DNA from 3 places in the Streptomyces sp. PL-29 genome. Region 2 is predicted to be linked to each of the others. Evidence: riboswitches for the same ligand, from Rfam matches in the RefSeq annotation. Region 2 holds a riboswitch; each other region holds the start of a gene.
What was found. A riboswitch is a leader RNA that binds a small molecule or an ion and turns the genes downstream of it on or off. The one in region 2 is predicted to bind cyclic di-AMP.
Positions count from the first base shown of each region.

Region 1: linked by a shared signal. The riboswitch ahead of R4Z63_RS12465 (transglycosylase family protein) and the one ahead of R4Z63_RS24700 (M23 family metallopeptidase) in region 2 are both predicted to bind cyclic di-AMP.
Region 3: linked by a shared signal. The riboswitch ahead of R4Z63_RS27560 (M23 family metallopeptidase) and the one ahead of R4Z63_RS24700 (M23 family metallopeptidase) in region 2 are both predicted to bind cyclic di-AMP.

Region 1 is NZ_CP136996.1:2,739,421-2,746,878, reverse strand. It holds gene R4Z63_RS12480 (globin domain-containing protein) at 1-246, opposite strand, end outside; gene R4Z63_RS12475 (cytochrome P450 family protein) at 419-1,696, shown strand; gene R4Z63_RS12470 (LysM peptidoglycan-binding domain-containing protein) at 1,785-2,828, shown strand; cyclic di-AMP (ydaO/yuaA leader) riboswitch at 3,105-3,275, shown strand; gene R4Z63_RS12465 (transglycosylase family protein) at 3,279-3,986, shown strand; gene eno (phosphopyruvate hydratase) at 4,261-5,547, shown strand; gene R4Z63_RS12455 (FtsB family cell division protein) at 5,637-6,125, shown strand; gene R4Z63_RS12450 (DUF501 domain-containing protein) at 6,175-6,720, shown strand; gene R4Z63_RS12445 (Ppx/GppA phosphatase family protein) at 6,717-7,458, shown strand, end outside.
Region 2 is NZ_CP136996.1:5,361,126-5,368,583, forward strand. It holds gene R4Z63_RS24685 (DNA gyrase/topoisomerase IV subunit A) at 1-2,216, opposite strand, end outside; gene R4Z63_RS24690 (M16 family metallopeptidase) at 2,459-3,817, shown strand; gene R4Z63_RS24695 (M16 family metallopeptidase) at 3,838-5,205, shown strand; cyclic di-AMP (ydaO/yuaA leader) riboswitch at 5,420-5,579, shown strand; gene R4Z63_RS24700 (M23 family metallopeptidase) at 5,592-6,392, shown strand; gene R4Z63_RS24705 (GntR family transcriptional regulator) at 6,601-7,278, shown strand.
Region 3 is NZ_CP136996.1:6,014,488-6,021,945, forward strand. It holds gene R4Z63_RS27550 (aspartate aminotransferase family protein) at 1-403, shown strand, start outside; gene R4Z63_RS27555 (tyrosine-protein phosphatase) at 466-1,257, opposite strand; cyclic di-AMP (ydaO/yuaA leader) riboswitch at 1,573-1,749, shown strand; gene R4Z63_RS27560 (M23 family metallopeptidase) at 1,752-2,714, shown strand; gene R4Z63_RS27565 (SGNH/GDSL hydrolase family protein) at 2,878-3,663, shown strand; gene R4Z63_RS27570 (MBL fold metallo-hydrolase) at 3,805-4,998, shown strand; partial or broken gene R4Z63_RS27575 (transposase family protein) at 5,151-5,529, opposite strand; gene R4Z63_RS27580 (hypothetical protein) at 5,591-6,454, shown strand; gene R4Z63_RS27585 (hypothetical protein) at 6,770-6,892, shown strand; gene R4Z63_RS27590 (MFS transporter) at 6,929-7,458, opposite strand, start outside.

The DNA of each region.
Region 1 (7,458 bases), 2.6 Mb from region 2:
CACGACCGCGTAGTGCTCGGGGCGGACCAGGAACTTGCGGTGGTCGCGTCCCAGGTCGTGCAGGTAGGGGCCGAGGGCCTCGTCGTCCAGACGGGAGACGACGTGGGTGAGTGCGGCGAAGAGCCGGTCCCGCTGGCGTTCCATGTCGTCGGAGGAGAGCGGGAAGAGCTCGCGGACTCCGGGGTTGTGCCAGAAGAGGTGTGAGTAGAAGAACTTGACCGCGTGCTCGGCCCGTCTCTCCACCACCGCGAAACTGCTTTTCAAGATCCTCACATCCACACAACCGAAAGTAGGAGTGCCGGACCGGGCGAGGTCAAGTGTGGTCCGATCTGCGGACAGCCGCGACGAAGGAGTCATATGGGATGGCGGGTCGCGGCTCGCGCCGGACCGCCGCTGCGCGGCGGCTACTGTCGAGGACATGCACGATCAGTCGTCCCCTCCCTCCGTCGGCGCGGCGCCCGAACTCTTCACGTGGGAGTTCGCGACCGACCCCTATCCGGCCTACGCGTGGCTGCGCGAGAACGCGCCGGTGCACCGCACCAAGCTCCCCAGCGGGGTCGAGGCCTGGCTGGTCACCCGGTACGCCGACGCCCGGCAGGCCCTCGCCGACCAGCGGCTCAGCAAGAATCCGGCGCACCACGCCGAGCCCGCGCACGCCAAGGGCAAGACCGGGATCCCGGGGGAGCGCAAGGCGGAGCTGATGACGCATCTGCTGAACATCGACCCACCGGACCACACCCGGCTGCGGCGCCTGGTGTCCAAGGCGTTCACCCCGCGCAGGGTCGCCGAGTTCACCCCGCGGGTCCAGGCGCTCACCGACCAGCTGATCGACCGGTTCGCGGGGCGGGGAGAGGCGGATCTCATCCACGAGTTCGCCTTCCCCCTCCCCATCTACGCCATCTGCGAGATGCTCGGGGTACCGCGCGAGGACCAGGACGACTTCCGCGACTGGGCCGGGATGATGATCCGCCACGGGGGCGGGCCGCGCGGCGGTGTGGCCCGGTCGGTGAAGCAGATGCGGACCTATCTCGGCGAGCTCATCCATCGCAAAAGGGACGATCTGGGTGATGACCTGATCTCCGACCTGATCCGGGCGAGCGATCACGGCGACCACCTCACGGAGGGCGAGGCCACGGCGATGGCCTTCATCCTGCTCTTCGCCGGCTTCGAGACGACCGTGAACCTCATCGGCAACGGCATCCACTCCCTCTTCATGAACCCCGTCCAGCGCGAGCGCCTGCAGGCATCCCTGGCCGCCGGCGAGCGCGGGCTGCTGGCCACGGGGGTCGAGGAACTCCTGCGCTATGACGGCCCCGTGGAGCTGGCGACGTGGCGGTTCGCCACGCAGCCGCTCACCCTGGGCGGCGAGCGGATCGAGACCGGCGATCCGGTCCTGGTCGTCCTGGCGGCGGCTGACCGGGACCCCGGGCGATTCGTCGATCCGGACACCCTCGACCTCTCCCGGACCGACAACCAGCACCTCGGCTACGGCCACGGCATCCACTACTGCCTGGGTGCGCCACTTGCCCGCCTGGAGGGGCAGACCGCCCTCGCCACCCTGCTGACGCGCCTGCCCGATCTGGAACTTGCAGTTCCACCCCAAGACCTGCGCTGGCGCGGGGGGTTGATCATGCGAGGGCTGCGTACCCTTCCCGTTCGCTTCACGACTCAAAACACTTGCGCGACATCTGATTAAAAGTCAGATTCGGCTTGAACTTGTGACAATCGTTCGGAGGCCGCTAGGTTCTGCCGTTACCCCGCTGTTATGCGAAAGGTGATCCCTCATGCTCTCCGGGAACGGCCGTCACAGACGCCCCCGCCAGGTCCCCGCGCTGGTCGTCACGGCCGGTGTCACCGGCTCCGCGCTCGCCATGCCGCTGCTGGCCGCCACGAGCGCGACCGCCGCAGACACCGCCACATGGGACAAGGTGGCCGAGTGCGAGAGCGGCGGCACGTGGAGCGCCAACTTCGGCAGTGGCGCGTACGGCGGGCTCCAGTTCACCCAGCAGCAGTGGCAGGATGCCGGCGGCCTGGACTTCGCCGAGCGGGCCGACCTCGCGAGCCGCTCCCAGCAGATAGCCGTGGCCGAGCGCGTACTGGCCGCCCAGGGTCCGCAGGCCTGGCCGCTGTGCGCCGCCTCGGCCGGACTGGACCAGCAGGGTCCGGCGGCCGTCGTCGATCCCGGTCTGCCCGGTAGCACCGGCGCGGTGGGTCCCGCGCCGTCGCGCCCCGACGACACCGTTCCCTCCACCACGGGCGGCAAGCCCGCCACGGACTTCGGGCTCTCGACCGCGGAGACCCCCAGCCCCTCGGGTTCCCCCTTCCTGATACCCGACGCGCCGTCCGTCGGACTGCCCGTCATGCCCGCGCCCGACGTCCCGACGACGCCTCCGGCCGACCCGGGCACCCCGGGCACCCCGGACGTCCCGGCCGACCCGACGGCCCCGCCGGCGACTCCCGGCGACCCGACGGCCCCGACCCTTCCCGCGGACCCGACGGCACCCACGACCCCGCCGGTCTCCCCGGGGCCGTCCCCGGCCGACCCGGCGAACCCCGCGACCCCGGCGACCCCGGCCGCCCCGGGTGCCACTCCCGCCGAGGGCAACGGCAAGCACCGCGGTGCGCCGTCTCCCGAGGAGGGTGTGCCGTCTGATGCCGCGTCGGCCCCCGTCTATACGGTGCAGGAGGGCGACAGCCTGGCGGCCATCGCGGATGCCAAGGGAGTGAAGGGCGGCTGGAGCGGTCTTTATGCGGCCAACGAGCAGGTCATCGGCAATGATGCCAACCTGATCAAGCCTGGGCAGAACCTGGATCTAACCGCCCAATAAGGACAGTTGGTTCGCCCGGTAAGGCCTGATTGTCTGTTTTCTGCAAGTGAGACATGTGTCTCTTCCGGTCAACTGGCGTGTCCCGCCCCGGGGGTTCCGCAAACCCCGTCCTCACCTGCGCAAACGCCCCTGCGGGGAGCGCAAGTAGGGGCCGTTTCTCCCCGATGCTCCTGGTTGAGCATCGGGGAGGGACATGTCTACCTTCTGATTCGCCCGCCACCGCGGGCTCCTTCGACCGCATCGCCGAATCCTGCCGGCGGACGGGGGGAACAGTCGTCGCGTCAAGCGCCGAAGGCAGGAGCGGGGGAACCAAGGTAGGTGCCGCGAGCGGCCGTTGAGAGACGGCCGGCGAGCGGCTTGGGGTTAAGCGGGGCGCAAGGTCGCACCGCCGGGCACTCACAGGCTCGAACCCGACAGCTCACCTCGCAGGCGTCGGTGAGGAGAAACCTCATGCTGCTTTCCGGCAAGGGCAAGCACCGTCGCGGCTCCAAGGCCGCTCGCATCGTCACGCTCGCCGGTGTCGCCGGTGTGGCCGTCGCCGCCCCGCTGATGACCGCGGGGGCCGCCAGCGCCGCCACCGCGTCCGAGTGGGACAAGGTCGCGCAGTGCGAGTCCGGTGGCAACTGGTCCATCAACACCGGCAACGGCTACTACGGCGGGCTGCAGTTCTCGTCCTCCACCTGGGCCGCTTTCGGGGGCAAGTCGTACGCCCCGCAGGCCAACAAGGCCTCCAAGGCGCAGCAGATAGCCGTCGCCGAGAAGGTCCTCAAGAAGCAGGGCAAGGGCGCCTGGCCGCACTGTGGCAAGGGCCTGTCGAACTCCTCCTACACCGGTGGCGGCTCCACCGAGGCCCCGGCCTCCACCAAGCCGAAGGCCCAGCCGAAGAAGACCGAGACGAAGAAGACCGAGACCAAGGCCGCGCCGAAGAAGGACACCAAGCGCGCCGAGGTCCCGACCACCCGCTCCGAGCGCGCCGCGGCTCCGGTCGCGCCGAAGACCGGCAACGGCTCCTACGAGGTCAAGCCGGGCGACACGCTGGGCACCATCGCCGAGGCCAACGGCGTCAAGGGCGGCTGGCAGCAGCTCTTCGAGCTGAACAAGGACATCGTCTCGGACGCCGACCTGATCTTCCCGGGCCAGAAGCTGAAGCTCAGCTGAACGTCGCGGCAAGAGCCGCACACGCGTACGCAACGCACAGAATTCCCACCGCCCGGCGCCCCTTCCCCCCACGCGCCGGGCGGCGGTGTGTGCGGTCCCGTCGGCTGATGATCAAGGGTTGTATGTCCCGGAAGGCGGGTATTCGGTCCCTTTTTCGTCCCAGGGGTCGGGCGGTCGGCCGGTCGAACCCCGGAAGCCGGTTAGGCTCTAGGCGGCAAGGCCATCCCACGGCCTGACACGCCACCGCACACCCAGCGTCACATCCCAGAAGGAGATGCTCGTGCCGTCCATCGACGTCGTCGTAGCCCGGGAAATCCTGGACTCCCGAGGCAACCCCACGGTCGAGGTCGAGGTGGGCCTCGACGACGGCAGCACCGGCCGTGCTGCCGTTCCGTCCGGCGCCTCCACCGGTGCATTCGAGGCCATCGAGCTCCGTGACGGTGACCCCAACCGTTACATGGGCAAGGGTGTCGAGAAGGCCGTCCTCGCCGTCATCGAGCAGATCGGCCCGGAGCTCGTCGGCTACGACGCCACCGAGCAGCGCCTGATCGACCAGGCGATGTTCGACCTGGACGCCACCGACAACAAGGGCTCGCTCGGCGCCAACGCCATCCTCGGCGTCTCGCTCGCCGTCGCGCACGCCGCGTCCGAGGCCTCGGACCTCCCGCTGTTCCGCTACCTCGGCGGTCCGAACGCGCACCTGCTGCCCGTTCCGATGATGAACATCCTCAACGGTGGGTCGCACGCCGACTCCAACGTCGACATCCAGGAGTTCATGATCGCGCCGATCGGTGCGGAGTCCTTCTCCGAGGCGCTGCGCTGGGGTGCCGAGGTCTATCACACCCTCAAGAAGGTCCTGCACACCAAGGGCCTCTCCACCGGTCTGGGCGACGAGGGCGGCTTCGCCCCGAACCTGGAGTCCAACCGCGCCGCGCTCGACCTCATCATCGAGGCCATCAAGCAGGCCGGCTACACCCCGGGCAAGGACATCGCGCTCGCCCTCGACGTCGCCGCGTCCGAGTTCTACAAGGACGGCAAGTACGAGTTCGAGGGCCAGTCCCGCTCGGCTGCCGAGATGACCGACTACTACGCCGAGCTCGTCGAGGCGTACCCGCTGGTCTCCATCGAGGACCCGCTGTTCGAGGACGACTGGGCCGGATGGAAGACCATCACCGACCGCCTGGGCGCCAAGGTCCAGATCGTCGGCGACGACCTCTTCGTCACCAACCCGGAGCGCCTGGCCCGCGGCATCGAGGAGGGCTCCGCGAACGCCCTGCTCGTGAAGGTGAACCAGATCGGTTCGCTGACCGAGACCCTCGACGCCGTCGAGATGGCCCAGCGCAACGGCTTCAAGTGCATGATGTCGCACCGTTCCGGCGAGACCGAGGACGTCACCATCGCCGACCTCGCCGTCGCCGTGAACTGCGGTCAGATCAAGACCGGCGCCCCGGCCCGCTCGGACCGCGTCGCCAAGTACAACCAGCTGCTGCGCATCGAGGAGATCCTCGACGACGCCGCGGTGTACGCGGGCCGCAGCGCCTTCCCGCGCTTCAAGGGCTAATCACGCTCTGCCTCCGTACGTCCCCGCACTCGGTCCCGTACCGTGTGCGGGGACGTATTGCGTAGTGCGTACAAAGGGGAGGCGGACCCATGGCCGGGAACCGGGATCGGTTCTCCACCTTCTCCACGGCGACGCGGCTGAGGCAGCTCGGCGAGCGGACCGCGGCCCACGTCTACCGCTCGCAGTCGCGCCGGCAGGTGCGCCGCAGCCGTCTCACGGGCAGGGCCGCCCTCCTGGTGCTCGTGCTCTGTACCCTGGTCGTCGCCCTCGCGTATCCGATGCGCCAGTACGTCTCCCAGCGTTCGGAGATCGCGGAGCAGCAGCGGGCCGCCGCGGCCGCGCGGGACCGCCTGGAGCGGCTCCGCGATGAGAAGGCCCGCTGGCAGGACGACGCCTACGCGGAGCAGCAGGCGCGCAGGCACCTGCACTTCCTGCGTCCGGGGGAGGTCGGCTACATCATGGCCGACCCCGGGGCCCGGCCCCCGGAGCAGCACCGGACCGGCCAGGCCGGCTCCGACCGCCCCTGGTACTCGAACGTCTGGGACGGCGTCGACAAGGCCGACCGCCCGGGCGACTAGTGAGTACCGCAGCACCCATCCGACGAGAACGAAGAGACTCCCTCCAGGCATGCAGACGCCCCCGCCCCAGACCGACCGGACCGAGCCGACCGACGCGGACATCGAGGCGTTCGAGCAGCAGCTCGGCCGCCCGCCGCGCGGGTTGCGCGCCATCGCGCACCGCTGCCCCTGCGGGCAGCCCGACGTGGTGGAGACCGCCCCGCGGCTGCCCGACGGCACCCCCTTCCCGACGCTGTACTACCTGACGTGCCCGCGCGCGGCCTCCGCCATCGGCACGCTGGAGGCCAACGGCGTGATGAAGGAGATGCAGGCGCGCCTCGCCGAGGACCCGGAGCTCGCCGCCGCCTACCGGGCCGCGCATGAGGACTACATCCGGCGCCGCGACGCCATCGAGGTGCTCCAGGGCTTCCCGAGCGCCGGCGGCATGCCGGACCGGGTCAAGTGCCTGCACGTGCTTGTCGGGCACTCGCTGGCCGCCGGCCCCGGTGTGAACCCCTTCGGCGACGAGGCCCTCGCGATGCTGCCCGAGTGGTGGGCCAAGGGCGCCTGCGTCACCCCGTGCGGGGAGAAGAAGAAGGAGGAGGAGTCCCAGTGACCCGTGTCGCGGGCATCGACTGCGGTACGAACTCCATCAGGCTGCTCGTCGCGGACTGCGACCCCGCCACGGGTGAGCTGGTCGAGCTCGACCGACGGATGATCATCGTCCGGCTCGGCCAGGGCGTCGACAAGACCGGGCGGCTGGCCCCGGAGGCGCTGGAGCGCACCTTCGCCGCGTGCCGCGAGTACGCGGCGGTCATCAAGGAGTTCGGGGCGGAGCGGGTGCGCTTCGTGGCGACCTCCGCCTCCCGTGACGCGGAGAACCGGGACGAGTTCGTGCGCGGTGTCGTGGAGATCCTGGGCGTCGAGCCCGAGGTGATCTCCGGCGACGAGGAGGCGGAGTTCTCCTTCACCGGCGCCACCCGGGAGCTGACCGCGCACGAGCACCTGGAGCGGCCGTTCCTGGTGGTCGACATCGGCGGCGGCTCGACCGAGTTCGTGGTCGGCGACGACCACGTCCGGGCCGCCCGCTCCGTGGACGTGGGCTGCGTCCGGATGACCGAGCGCCACCTGGTGGTGGACGGGGTCGTCACCGACCCGCCGACCGAGAAGCAGGTCGCCGCCGTCCGTGCCGACATCGAGGCCGCGCTGGACCTGGCGGCCGAAACCGTTCCGCTGGCCGAGGCGCGCACCCTGGTGGGCCTGGCGGGCTCGGTGACCACCATCGCCGGCATCGCGCTCGGGCTGCCCGAGTACCGGTCGTCGGAGATCCACCACGCCCGGCTCTCCTACGAGC
Region 2 (7,458 bases):
GACAGCACCGAGTCGTCCAGGGTCCCGTGCGAGCCGGCCACCGTGAACACCACGGCGTCCCGGCCCGGGTCGACGGCCGAGAAGTGGATCACCTTGGCGTTCTGGGAGAGCTTGATGCCCGCCATACCGCCCGCCGGGCGGCCCTGCGGGCGCACCTGGCCGGCGGGGTAGCGCAGCAGCTGGGCGTCGTCGGTGATGAAGACCAGGTCCTCCTCACCCGTGCGCAGCTCGACCCCGCCCACGATCCGGTCGCCCTCCTTGAGGGTGATGACCTCCAGCTCGTCCTTGTTGGCCGGGTAGTCCGGCACGACCCGCTTGACCACGCCCTGCTCCGTGCCCAGCGCCAGGCCCTGCGAGGACTCGTCCAGTGAGGTCAGGCAGACCACCTTCTCGTCCGCCTCCAGTCCGGAGAGGAACTCCGAGACCGGCGCGCCCCCCGCCAGGTTGGGTGCGGCGTGCGTGTCCGGCAGCTGCGGCAGGTCGATCACCGAGAGCCGCAGCAGTCGGCCGGCGGAGGTGACCACGCCGACGTCCGCCCGCGCGGTCGCCGCCACCTGCGAGACGATCAGGTCGTGCTTGGCCCGGGCGCCGCCCTCGTCCTGGGGTAGCGGGTCGCCGTTCGCCGTACGGGCCAGCAGGCCCGTCGAGGACAGCAGCACCCGGCACGGGTCGTCCGCGACCTCCAGCGGCACGGCGGCCACCGCGGTGCCCGCCGACTCCAGCAGGACGGTGCGCCGCTCGGTGCCGAACTTCTTCGCGACGGCGGCCAGTTCCGCGGAGACCAGCTTGCGCAGCTCGTTGTCGGACTCCAGGATGCCGGTCAGCTCGTCGATCTCGCCCGTCAGCCGGTCGCGCTCGGACTCCAGCTCCAGGCGGTCGAACTTGGTGAGCCGGCGCAGCGGGGTGTCGAGGATGTACTGGGTCTGCGTCTCGCTGAGCGAGAACCGCTCCACGAGCCGCGCCTTGGCCTGGGCGGAGTTCTCGCTGTCGCGGATGAGCCGGATGACCTCGTCGATGTCGATGAGGGCCACCAGCAGGCCCTCGACGAGGTGCAGCCGGTCCCGGCGCTTGGTGCGGCGGAACTCGCTGCGCCGCCGGACGACCTCGAAGCGATGGTCGAGGTAGACCTCCAGCAGCTCCTTGAGGCCGAGGGTGAGCGGCTGCCCGTCCACCAGCGCGACGTTGTTGATGCCGAAGGACTCCTCCATCGGCGTCAGCTTGTAGAGCTGTTCCAGCACGGCCTCCGGGTGGAAACCGTTCTTGATCTCGATGACCAGGCGCAGGCCGTGGGCGCGGTCGGTGAGGTCCTTGACGTCGGCGATGCCCTGGAGCTTCTTGGAGCCGACCAGGTCCTTGATCTTCGCGATGACCTTCTCGGGACCCACCGTGAAGGGCAGTTCGGTGACGACCAGGCCCTTGCGGCGCGCCGTGACGTTCTCCACGGCCACCGTCGCGCGGATCTTGAAGGAGCCGCGGCCGTTCTCGTAGGCGTCCTTGATGCCCGAGAGGCCGACGATCCGGCCGCCGGTGGGCAGGTCGGGACCCGGTACGAAGCGCATCAGCGCGTCCAGGTCCGCGTGCGGGTACCGGATCAGGTGGCGGGCCGCCGCGACGACCTCGCCGAGGTTGTGCGGGGGCATGTTGGTCGCCATGCCGACTGCGATCCCGGACGCGCCGTTGACCAGCAGGTTCGGGTAGGCGGCGGGGAGCGCGACCGGCTCCTGTTCCTGGCCGTCGTAGTTGGCGGTGAAGTCGACGGTGTCCTCGTCGATCGACTCCGTCATCAGCGACGTGGCATCGGCCATGCGGCACTCGGTGTAGCGCATCGCGGCCGGCGGGTCGTCGTTGCCGAGCGAGCCGAAGTTGCCGTGGCCGTCGACCAGCGGCAGCCGCATCGAGAACGGCTGGGCCATGCGTACGAGGGCGTCGTAGATCGAGGCGTCGCCGTGGGGGTGGAGCTTGCCCATCACCTCGCCGACGACACGGGCGCACTTGACGTACCCGCGGTCGGGGCGCAGGCCCATCTCGTTCATCTGGTACACGATGCGCCGGTGCACCGGCTTCATGCCGTCCCGTGCGTCGGGCAGGGCACGGGAGTAGATCACCGAGTACGCGTACTCGAGGAAGGAGCCCTGCATTTCGTCGACGACGTCGATGTCGAGGATCTTCTCCTCGAAATCCTCCGGCGGCGGGGTCTTCGTGCTGCGGCGGGCCATCGCTGCGCGGCTCCTTAACCAAGAATGGGATGTGCTGGGTGTCTGGCTGGTCTGGCGGGGTCTGGCTGGGTCCTGCCGAGGTCCGGCGGGACGTACGACGCGGACCATTGTGTCCCGAGCGACCGACAACGCCGACTCCGACCCAGGTCTGGCCCGGGAACTTATCCGGTGGCCGACGCGCTTGCATACAGTGGCAGGTCTGACGGAAATCTCTGCATCGCGATCGAAGGGACCACATGCCCATGGGTCACACGGCCACAGCCCAGGCCGGCTCCGGCGGCCTGACAGCGACCGAGCACCGGCTGGCCAACGGCCTGCGCGTGGTGCTGTCCGAGGACCACCTGACCCCGGTCGCCGCGGTCTGCCTCTGGTACGACGTCGGCTCGCGCCACGAAGTCAAGGGGCGTACCGGTCTGGCTCACCTCTTCGAGCACCTGATGTTCCAGGGCTCGGCGAGCGTACCGGGCAACGGCCACTTCGAGCTGGTCCAGGGCGCCGGCGGCTCCCTCAACGGCACCACCAGCTTCGAGCGCACCAACTACTTCGAGACGATGCCGACCCACCAGCTGGAGCTCGCACTCTGGCTGGAGGCGGACCGGATGGGCTCGCTGCTGGCCGCCCTGGACGACGAGTCCATGGAGAACCAGCGCGACGTCGTCAAGAACGAGCGCCGCCAGCGCTACGACAACGTCCCCTACGGCACCGCCTTCGAGCGGCTGACCGCCCTCGCCTACCCCGAGGGCCACCCGTACCACCACACCCCGATCGGCTCCATGGCCGACCTGGACGCCGCGTCCCTGGAGGACGCGCGCGCCTTCTTCCGCACCTACTACGCGCCCAACAACGCCGTGCTGTCGGTCGTCGGGGACATCGACCCGGAAAAGACGCTCGCCTGGATCGAGAAGTACTTCGGCACCATCCCCGCCCACGACGGCAAGCAGCCGCCCCGCGACGGCTCGCTGCCCGACGTCATCGGGAAGCAGCTGCGCGAGGAGATCGTCGAGGAGGTCCCGGCACGCGCGCTGATGGCCGCCTACCGGCTGCCGCACGACGGTACCCGCGAGTGCGACGCGGCCGACGTGGCACTGACCATCCTGGGCGGCGGCGAGTCCTCGCTGCTGCACAACCGGCTGGTGCGCCGCGACCAGACGGCCGTCGCCGCCGGCTTCGGCATGCTCCGCCTGGCCGGGGCGCCGTCGCTGGGCTGGCTGGACGTGAAGACCTCCAGCGGGGTCGAGATCCCCGCCATCGAGGCGGCCGTCGACGAGGAGCTCGCGCGGTTCGCCGCGGAGGGCCCGACCGCCGAGGAGATGGAGCGCGCCCAGGCGCAGCTGGAGCGCGAGTGGCTGGACCGGCTGAGCACGGTGGCCGGCCGCGCCGACGAACTGTGCCGGTACGCGGTGCTGTTCGGAGACCCGCAGCTGGCCCTCACCGCCGTCCAGCGGGTCCTCGACATCACCGCCGAGGAGGTGCAGGCCGTGGCCGCGGCCCGGCTGCGCCCGGACAACCGCGCGGTCCTCGTCTACGAGCCGCTCGCGGTGGACGGGGCCGAGGGCGAAGAGAACGCCGACAGCGACGAGAACGAGGGGGCGGAGCAGTGAGCGACACCGCAGCCGTCACGATGACCTTCCACCCGCGCCCGCAGGCCGGCGAGCCGCAGCCGTGGGCCTTCCCGGCCCCTGAGCGCGGGACGCTGCCCAACGGGCTGACCCTGCTGCGCTGCCACCGCCCGGGCCAGCAGGTCGTCGCGGTCGAGATCAACCTCGCCGCGCCCCTCGACGCGGAGCCCGAGGGCCTGGACGGCGTGGCGACGATCATGGCGCGGGCCCTGTCGGAGGGCACCGACAAGCACACCGCCGAGGAGTTCGCAGCCGAGCTGGAGCGCTGCGGGGCCACGCTCGACGCGCATGCCGACCACCCCGGCCTGCGGGTCTCCCTGGAGGTTCCGGCCTCCCGGCTGGCCAAGGCGCTGGGTCTGCTCGCCGAGGCGCTGCGCGCCCCCGCGTTCGCCGACGCCGAGGTCGACCGGCTCGTGCGCAACAGGCTCGACGAGATCCCGCACGAGCTGGCCAACCCGCAGCGCCGCGCCGCCAAGCAGCTCTCCAAGGAGCTCTTCCCGGCGTCCCTGCGGATGTCCCGGCCGCGCCAGGGCACCGAGGAGACGGTCGCCCGGATCGACTCCGCCGCCGTGCGCGCCTTCTACGAGGCCCATGTACGCCCCGCCACCGCCACCGCGGTGGTCGTCGGCGACCTGACCGGCATCGACCTCGACGCCGTGCTGGCCGACACCCTGGGCGCCTGGACCGGGGACACCGCCGAGGCGCGCCCCGTGCCGCCGGTGACCGCCGACGACACCGGCCGCGTGGTCATCGTCGACCGGCCCGGCGCGGTCCAGACGCAGCTGCTGATCGGCCGCATCGGGCCGGACCGCCACGACCGGGTCTGGGCGGCCCAGGTGCTGGGCACGTACTGCCTCGGCGGCACCCTCACCTCCCGTCTGGACAAGGTGCTGCGCGAGGAGAAGGGGTACACCTACGGCGTGCGGGCCTTCGGCCAGGTGCTGCGCTCCACCGCCGACGGCAAGGGGGCCTCCATGCTCGCCATCAGCGGCTCGGTCGACACCCCCAACACCGGACCGGCGCTGGAGGACCTCTGGAAGGTGCTGCGCACCCTCGCGGAGGGCGGCCTGACCGACGCCGAACGCGATGTGGCCGTGCAGAACCTGGTGGGCGTGGCCCCGCTGAAGTTCGAGACGGCCGCCTCGGTCGCCGGCACCCTGGCCGACCAGGTCGAGCAGGAGCTCCCGGACGACTACCAGGGGCAGCTGTACGCGCAGTTGGCCGCAACCGGCACGGTGGAGGCCACCACGGCCGTCGTGCAGGCCTTCCCGGCGGACCGGCTGGTCACGATCCTGGTGGGTGACGCCGCGCTGATCGAGGAGCCCGTGCGGGCCCTCGGGATCGGTGAGGTCTCGGTCGTCACCAACTGAGGCCGCGGGCGCCCGGAATGACGGGCAACTGACGCATCGGGCAAGGGGTTCCGGCGGAAACCGCCGGAACCCCTTTTGTCCGTTTAGTGGTGAGGTTGCTTGTATGCGGTGTGGCGTACGCAACAAAAAGGCGCGTCTGTTTGGCGATTGACTGATGATCCGCCTAGCGTCAGGCGTGCTGTCCGTCAGTTGTGCCCGCCGCACCCGCGGCACCGGACAGCGATCGCCGAGTCCCCGTCAGGCGCGAGCCTGGGGAGCCGGGGACCCACATCAGTCCCTGGGGTGAATCGGACCCCCTCGCAAGAGGAAGTCCGTAGGAGACCTTCCTGCTCCGAACCCGTCAGCTAACCCGGTAGGCGAGAAGGAAGGAAAGGATCAAACCCTTCATGGCGTTTGGCAGTCGTCCCGCTGGTACCGGCAAGCACCGTGGTTCCAGCCGCCTGAGCAAGAAGACCGCCGGCTACGCCGGTATCGCCGCGATCGCCACCACGGGTGTGGTCGGCTCCCTCGCCGCCCCGGCCTTCGCCGCGGACAACCACAGCAGCTCCGCACCGGAGAACGGGCTCGGTGCCGTCCTCGTCGCCGAGGACCTTGCGGGCGACATCACCGACCAGGCCGTCTCCCAGCAGCGCGCCGCCGAGCACGCCGCCGCCCAGGAGCAGGCCGAGGCCGCCGCCAAGCAGCAGGCCGCCGAGGCCAAGCGCCTCGCCGAGGCCAAGGCGAAGGCCGAGCGCGAGGCCGCCGAGCGCGCCGCGCGCGAGGAGGAGCGCAAGCGCCTCAACACCTTCGTCTCGCCGCTGGACGACTCCTACGTCAGCACCCAGTACCGGGCGGGCGGCGGCATGTGGTCCTCCGGCAGCCACACCGGCATCGACTTCCACGCCGCGTCCGGCACCTCGGTCCACGCGGTGGGCTTCGGTACGGTCGTCGAGGCAGGCTGGGGCGGCGCGTACGGCAACAACGTCGTGATCAAGCACAACGACGGCACCTACACGCAGTACGGCCACATGTCCTCGCTGAACGTCACCGTCGGCCAGCAGGTCACCCCGGGCCAGCAGATCGGCCTGTCGGGCTCCACCGGCAACTCCAGCGGCCCGCACCTGCACTTCGAGGCCCGCACCGGCTCGCAGTACGGCTCGGACATCGACCCGATCGCGTACCTGCGCTCGCACGGCGTCAGCCTCTGACCCTCCGCGCCGCCCGTCGGCCCCGGCGCACGAAGCACAGCTCCACGAAGACCCCGCCTCCCGAGCCGGGGTCTTCGTGTTTTTGTGCTTCGGCGCAATGTTTCGGATTCCTGCCCGCTCTCGAAATTTTGCTGTGCTGCAATAGAGTCGTTGTGTGCGCGGCTGCGCGCACGGGGGTTGGCGGTCGGAATTAGACGGAGGTTCGGTCTTGCGTATTCCTGCGCACGCGGTATGCACGGCAATTCGCGACGACATCGTCTCCGGGGTGTTCGAACCGGGCGGTCGGCTGACCGAGGAGGTGCTGGCCCGCCGGTACGGGGTCTCGCGCGTCCCGGTCCGCGAAGCCCTCCGGACGTTGGAGTCCGAGGGCTTCGTGACCACGCGGCGGCACGCGGGGGCCTGCGTGGCCGAACCGACCGCCCAGGAGGCGGCGGATCTGCTGGAGCTGCGGATGCTGCTGGAGCCGCTGGCCGCGGCCAGGGCCGCCCGGCGCCGCACGGACGCGCACCTCAAGGTGCTGCGGGGGCTGGTCAGGCTCGGCCAGGAGCGAACCAGGCGGGGCCAGGGCGAGGACCTGCGGGCGCTGGGTGGCTGGTTCCACGAGACGCTGGCGCAGGCCTCCGGAAGCCCCGGATTGATCGCGCTTCTCACGCAGATGCGGCACAAGGTGGCGTGGATGTTCGTGGTGGAGGCGCCCGCCCGGCCTGCGGAGTCCTGGGCGGAGCACGGCGCGATCGTGGACGCGGTGGCCCGCGGGGACGCCGAGCGGGCGCGGACGCTGGCCGCGGTCCACGCCGACCGGGCGGCCGCCGCGCACCGGCTGCGGCAGCGCCCGGCGGTGAGGACTTCGCAACCTGCCGTAAACATGTCGAGCCTACGGCATTAACAAGAGCCGTATACAAAGGACGGAATCACGCGAATTCGGTGCGCGATTCAATATGCCCGGCCGAATTATGTGGAGCGGGCGGAATGCCGCGCGATGCGGTCGGGTCGGCCGCTTTTCGTCGGGCGGAATTTCCCCGGGGCCGGTCTCGTCGGCCCGGGCGCCGCACCACGCCGAAGCCGC
Region 3 (7,458 bases), 650 kb from region 2:
CCGCACGACCGGCGACCTGCTGCGCGGGCGGCTCGCGTCCCTGGTGGGCGAGTACGAGCTGCTGCACGAGGTGCGGGGCCGCGGCCTGATGATCGGCATCGAGTTCGGGCGGCCCTCCTCGCTGGGGCTGCGCAGCCGCTGGGCGATGCTCCAGGCGGCCCGCAAGGGCCTCTTCGCACAGATGGTCGTGGTACCGCTGCTGCAGAAGCACCGCATCCTCACCCAGGTCTCCGGGGACCATCTGGAGGTGATCAAGCTGATTCCGCCACTGGTCCTGGACGAGCGGGACGTCGACCGCTTCGTCGGCGCCTTCCGCGAGCTCATGGACGAGGCGCACGGCGGGTCGGGCCTGATGTGGGACTTCGGCAGGACGCTGGTGAAGCAGGCCGTCGCGGCGCGCTGACGGCCCGCCTCCCTCCGGTGCGGGCCACGCCGCTCCCCCCGGGGCCGGCTCCGGCCGGCGGGTCAGACCAGGAGCCGGTCCCGCAGCCTGTCGAGGGTCTCGGGCGTCAGCCCGAGGCCCTCCGCCAGGTAGCGGTCCACCCCGCCCCAGATCTCGTCGATCGTGTCGAACGCGGCCATCAGGTACTCAGCGCGGGCGTCGAAGAGCGGCGCGAGCAGTTCCATCACCTCGGGCGAGCGGGCCTCGGCCGACTCCGCGCTGCGGCGCACCCGGTAGCGGCGGTGCGGGGCGTTGGACTCCAGGTAGTCCGCCACGATCGCCTCGCGCTCGACGCCGAGCGCGAGCAGGGTGACGGCGACGGAGAGGCCGGCCCGGTCCTTGCCGGCGGCGCAGTGCAGGAGGGCGGGGACGCTGTCCTCGGCGATGGCGTGCACGACCCGGCTGTGCTCGGCGGTACGGGTCCGGATGATCCCGCGGTAGGAGTTCGCCATCCGCGCCGCCGCCCTGCCGCCGCCCAGGACCGAGCGGAGCTGGTCGAGGTCGCCATCGCGGACCAGCCGCCAGAACTCCCGGCCGTCCGCCGGGTCCGAGAGCGGGATGTTGACGTTCCGTACGCCGGGCAGCTCGACGTCCGGCCCCTCCAGGGCGTGGTCGGCGCCGTTGCGGAAGTCGAAGATGGTGTGGAGGCCGAGCGAGGCGAGGAACGCTGCATCGGTTTCGGTGGCATGCGCGAGATGTCCGCTTCGAAACAGTCGTCCCGCCTTAACCCTTCGTCCATCAGAAGTCGGCAATCCGCCTACATCGCGGAAATTGCGCACTCCGGTCAGCTCCGGCTCCTGTATCTGCTGGGTCACGGGAACTCCTCCGTCTTCTGCTGGGGCGACTGTCCGAATTAAGCTATTTGGCGCCAACTTGCCGTATCCGGAGGCGAGATCGGGCACCGCCCCGTGAGGCAGATCATACGGTGACCGTGAGTGCCTGATCGTCCGGGCCGAATGGCCCGATGGGCGCGGCTGTTGGGGGAGCGGAATGGACGGAGGGTGACCGGAATTCCGGCAGTCCCTCATGCCTGTGAATCCGTCAGGGAATTCACGGCTTGTTCGGTGTGCCCACAAGGGATTACCTTCGCGATCGATCCGGGTGGATCGCCGAATCCTGCCGCCGCCCGGAAACCGCAACCGAACGATTTCGCGCGGCAGGAGCGGGGGAACCAGGTAGGCCGCCGTGCCGGAGATCTTTTCTCCGGTGCGGCTCGGGGTTAAGCGGTTCATGTCCCGCACATGAACCGCCGGGCATCTCCAGTCCGAACCCGACAGCTCACCTCGCAGGCGCCGGAGAGGAATGCGCCATGCCTGCAAAGGGTAAGCACCGCCGTCCCAAGTCCCTTCCCATGGCCCGCGGATTCGCGGTCGCAGGCACCGGTGGCGCGGCCCTCGCCCTGCCGCTGATCGGTGCGGCCGGCGCCCACGCGGCCGGCGCCCCGACGGTGGTCCCCGCCGTGGCACCGCAGGCCCCCGCCGCCGTCCGGGTCGCCGCGCCGACCGCCGTCCAGGCCGCCACCCCGACCGTCTACACCGTCGTCCCGGGCGACTGCCTCTCCATGATCGCCGCCGAGCACCACCTGCCCGGCGGCTGGGAGCGGCTGTACGAGCAGAACCGCGAGGCGGTCGGCAGCGACCCGTCGCTGATCCACCCCGGCCTGAAGCTGACCCTCGGCGGCCGCGGCGAGGCCTCCCGGGCCGGCGCCGTACCCGCCCCGCGCAGTGCCCCCGGGGCCACCGTGAAGACGGCCCCCACGACCGGGTCGAAGCCGGCCGCGCAGGCTGCCGTCCCGCAGGCCCGGCAGGAATCCGCCCCCGAGGCCCCCGCCGCCCCCGTCGAGGCGCCCGCCGTGCAGCCGGCCGCCTCCGGCTTCGTGGCCCCGGTCGGCGGTGGCGTCTCCACCCAGTACAAGGTCGCGGGCGCCATGTGGTCCTCCGGCTACCACACCGGTGTCGACTTCATCGCCCCCATGGGCACCACGGTCAAGGCGGTCGGCGCGGGCACCGTGGTGTCCGCCGGCTGGAGCGGCGCGTACGGCAACGAGGTCGTCATCCGGCACGCGGACGGCAAGTACTCCCAGTACGCCCACCTGTCCCAGCTCTCGGTCTCTTCCGGGCAGAGCGTCACCGCCGGCCAGGCCATCGGCCTCTCCGGCTCCACCGGCAACTCGACCGGCCCCCACCTGCACTTCGAGATCCGTACCAGCCCCTCCTACGGATCGGACATGGACCCGATCGCCTACCTCCGCTCGAAGGGCGCCAGCCTCTGACGGCATCCTCCGGCGGAGCCCGGACACGCGTGGGGCCGGGACCCGAGGGGGGTCCCGGCCCCACGCGTACTTATTCCTTATCCCCCGCGTGGTACAGATCACGGCCCGTCAACCCCTCATTACGTTGGCGTAGGTTGGTTACGGGAGTGAAGGATGGGTTCTCGTGGCAGCGACGACGACGAAACTCAGGACCATCGGCTCGTACGCGGCGATCGGGGACAGCTTCACAGAGGGCGTGGGGGACCCGGGGCCCGGGGACTCCTTCCTCGGCTGGGCGGACCGGCTCGCCGTACTCCTGGCCGATCAGCGCGAAGAGCACGACTTCCGGTATGCGAATCTCGCGGTGCGCGGGAAGCTCCTCGACCAGATCGTGGCCGACCAGGTGCCGAGGGCCAAGGCCCTCGCGCCGGACCTGGTCACCTTCTGCGCGGGCGGCAACGACATCATCCGACCCGGCAGCGACCCGGACGACGTGGCGGAACGCTTCGAGGCGGCCGTGGCCGACCTCACCGGAGCCGTCGGCCACGTCATGATCACCACCGGCTTCGACACCCGCGGTGTGCCCGTCCTCAAGCACATCCGCGGCAAGGTCGCGACGTACAGCGCCCACGTGCGCGCGATCGCCGACCGCTACGACTGCCCGGTGCTCGACCTCTGGTCGCTGAAGTCGGTACAGGACCGGCGCGCCTGGGACGCGGACCGGCTGCACCTCTCACCCGAGGGCCACACCCGTGTCGCACTGCGCGCCGCACAGGTGCTCGGCCTGGAGGTGCCGGCCGACCCCGACCAGCCGTGGCCGCAGCTGCGCCCGCGCGGCTCGGTGGACGTGACCCGCGACAACATCCAGTGGGCCCGCGAGTACCTGGTGCCCTGGATCGGCCGTCGACTGCGCGGCGAGTCCTCCGGTGACCACGTCGAGGCGAAGCGCCCGGACCTGCTGCCGCTGTAGCCGCTGCGGACGCGGGCGAGGCGGGAGGACGGGACGACGCAGGAAGGGTCGGGAGGGGCGGGCGGAATCCTTCGGGGCCGGTGTGCGTTGGGATGGGCGTAGCGATACGACCGCACCGACCGCACCCTCCCTGGAGGCGCTTTGACCGGCTCCCGTCCCCTCCGTCCTCGGCTGCGCGCCCTGCGGCCCGAAGCCTTCGGCGCGGACCCGTCCGGCGCCAGGCTGGAGCGGATCCGCCGCTCACCGAACTTCGCCGACGGCGTCTTCCAGAACCCGGTCGGGGCCCGGAACAGGCCCTCCGGGTCGATGACGGAGTTCGCGAAGATCTACTTCCACCGTGAGCAGCGGCTCGGGCGCAGCCCCGCCGGGGTCGTCCCCGTGCACCCCACCACCCTCGCGGACCTGGCGAAACCGTCCGCGACCGGTTTGCGACTGACCTGGATGGGTCACTCCAGTGTGCTCGCGGAGATCGACGGGCACCGGGTGCTCTTCGACCCGGTGTGGGGCGAGCGCTGCTCACCCTTCCCCTTCGCCGGTCCCAAGCGGCTTCACCCGGTGCCGCTCCCGCTGGCCGCGCTCGGCGAGGTCGACGTCGTGGTCATCTCGCACGACCACTACGACCACCTCGATCTGCCGACGATCAAGGCGCTGGCCGGTACGGACACGCTCTTCGCGGTGCCGCTCGGCGTCGGTGCCCACCTGGAGCGCTGGGGCGTGTCGCCCGACAGGCTGCGCGAGCTCGACTGGAACGAGACCACCAGGATCGGCGGGCTGTCGCTCACGGCGACCCCCGCCCGGCACTTCTGCGGCCGCGGTCTGCGCAACCAGCAGCACACCCTGTGGGCCTCCTGGGTGGTCGCGGGCGACGAGCACCGGATCTACCACAGCGGCGACACCGGATACTTCCCCGGCTTCGCGGAGATCGGTTCCGCACACGGCCCCTTCGACGCCACGATGATCCAGATCGGGGCCTACTCGGAGTACTGGCCCGACATCCACATGACGCCCGAGGAAGGCATGCGGGCCCACCTCGACCTCCAGGGCGGCACCCCCCACGGCACGATGCTGCCGATCCACTGGGGCACGTTCAACCTCGCTCTCCATGCCTGGGCGGAGCCGGGGGAGTGGACGGTCGACGCCGCCGAAGAGGGCGGCCAGTTGGTGGCGCTCCCGCGTCCCGGCGAGCCTTTCGAGCCTGCCGGACCGCTGCCCGTGGATCCCTGGTGGCGTCCGATCTCTCGTCCGATCGCTCACTCATGGCGTCGCCCCAAGCCGGTGGATCTTCCTTCGAGCGACGCCCGTTCCGGAGACCTGAACCTTGCCGGCGAGCGGTGAGCCGGAAACGGAGCCGGCATAGCGGGTTGCCCCGCGTCGTCGTCGTACGCACGCGCATCGTGCATACGGCGGTGGGCGGGCCGGCCCTCGGCGATCATCCCGATCCCGGTGCGTGAGCCGTTCCGGTGGGTTATCAACCTGTTCCCCGATGACGCGCCACGTGCCAGGTGCGGGACGGCGACGGCCTGGACGAGTGCGGTGATGCGGGTGGTCGAGCATCGGATCTTGCGGAGGAGTCGCCAGCCTTGAGGGTGGCCATGGCCTGCTCGACGAGTGCGCGGATCTTCGCGCGCGGTTGACAGCCTTCTGACCGGTGGAAGGGGTTTCCCAGCGGTCCCAGTAGGGGGTGCGGACCGTTCCACCGGCACCCCGATAGACCTGGTCCGCCCGGCAGGTGACGCCGACCTCGGCAAGGGCGTCGACGATGCCGTGTTCGCGGGCCGCGCGGACATCGTGGACGGCGCCGGGCAGGGCCGGCGAGGCCCACGGCAGCCGGCCGAAGGGGTCGGCGAGGACCTGCACGCTCATCCCGAAACCCGGCAATCGCCGCCCTGCCGCGCTCCTCTGAGCGCGCGACCCTACGATGAAGCACATGCCAACCACCTCACCCATACCTGTTCTCCGCAACTCCCTCGGAGCCACGCTCCGTTACGAGGACGGGGCACTCGTCCTGCGTCGCCCCGACGAGGAGGTGCGGATCCCGCTCCCGGCCGTCGCACGTATCCGCGCCGAAGGGCGCACGCTCGCCGTCGAACTCACCGCACGCGCAGGGGCGGCGCCCGCCGTGCACGCGCTGGCCGACGTGAGCGAGGCCGCCGCGGCGCTCTTTGCCGACGCGGTCACCGCGAACCTGCCCGAACGCGCGGCCGGGGCCGAACCGGTCGACGGCTCGGCGCTGGTCGTCGTGCGGGTCCTGACCGAGACGCCGGACGAGGAACGAAGACGCAGAGGCCGTCGCAGGACGCGGATCGGGCTGGTCTCGGTCGGGTCCGTCTTCTTCGCCCTCGCGCTCGCCGTCGGCATCCACGGCCAGTGGATCGTCGCGCTCCTGACCCTGCTCGTCGGGCCGGTCGGCGCGGCGAGCCTGGCCTACGCGCGGATGGGTGTGGAGGACCTCTACCTCCAGTGGTACCTGCCGCGCGACGGCATCACGGTCCAGGCCCGACAGGTCGGACACTCGCGCATCATGGGCGGCGGATTCGGCACGTACGTCTACACGGACCTGCACGGGGAGAACCGGACCCTGCACCATCGCGGCGGCGGTCCGACCGTCGAGGCCGCCTACCATCCGGACAAGCCGCACATCGTGCGGGTCCCGGAGTCCCGCGGCGAGAAGGCCGGCTCCGTGGCCGTGACCATGTTCCTCGTCCTCTTCGGCCTCGTGGTCGAGTCCGCAAATGCCTACCTGCTCTACGAAGCCTTCGTCAACGGATACCCGGGTTACGGCCCGACCTGACCGCACCCGGCCACCGCCTCCGGGGAGAGCGAGACCTGCCCTGGCCACGCGGCTGCGGCGTGCGAGAACCTCCACACTGAGCATGGGTCGGCTCGTGGCGGGAACCCGAACGGTTCGGATGGCGGCTACGGCGACGCATCGCCGTAGCCGCACACGGTCCATGCCTCTCCATCGCCCTCTGATCATCCTGCCTGGCCACGCCACGACCAGTGGGCCAGAGCTCCGTAACGGGCAGCGAATGTGCACCACTTGGGGAGAAAACCTGGGCCACTGCGGTCCTCCTCCTCATCGCCGGTGGCGGCGTCGAAGGAGTGGGTGTCCGGCCCGCTCGTCTTCCGCGATGCGGCGTACCGGCAGATCAGCGGATTCTCCTTCGTCGGCCGCCCAGCCCTGAACGCGGTCTCGCGCGGCGGCATAAGGACCTGGTCCTGGCGCTGACCTGCCATTCCAGGGAGAAGCCGGCTCCTGGGCCGCTCACGGGGCGACCCCGTTCCCCTCCTCGGCCGGCTCCGGGACCGTCGGGAGGTCCTGCCCGGCGCGGAGTGGGCCCGTCAGGAGGAGCAGGGCGCACAGCGCGTTGCCGCCGTAGAGGAGCCACAGGGCGTCGCGTTCGCCGAGGAGGGCGCCGAGGGAGCCGCCGAGGAGGCTGCCGACGGGAATCGTTCCGTACATCACGAAGCGGATGGTGGAGCCGACCCGACCCAGCATGTCCGGTGGGCAGTAAGCCTGCCGGAAGCTCACGATGATGACGTTCCCGGCGACCACCCCGGTCATCAGGCAGAACTCCCCGACCAGGAAGGCCAGCAGCCCCACCCCGTCCGTGGTGAGCGGGATCAGCAGCCCGAACGGGCCTCCGCAGAACGCGCACAACAGGACCGCCCGGGCCGTCCCGAACCGGCGGGCCAGGCGCGGCGAGACCACCGAGCCCAGGACCCCGCCCAGCCCGGCCAGCGCGATCAGGACACCGATCAGCGCGCCCGGCACACCCACCGTCCGGCTCAGGA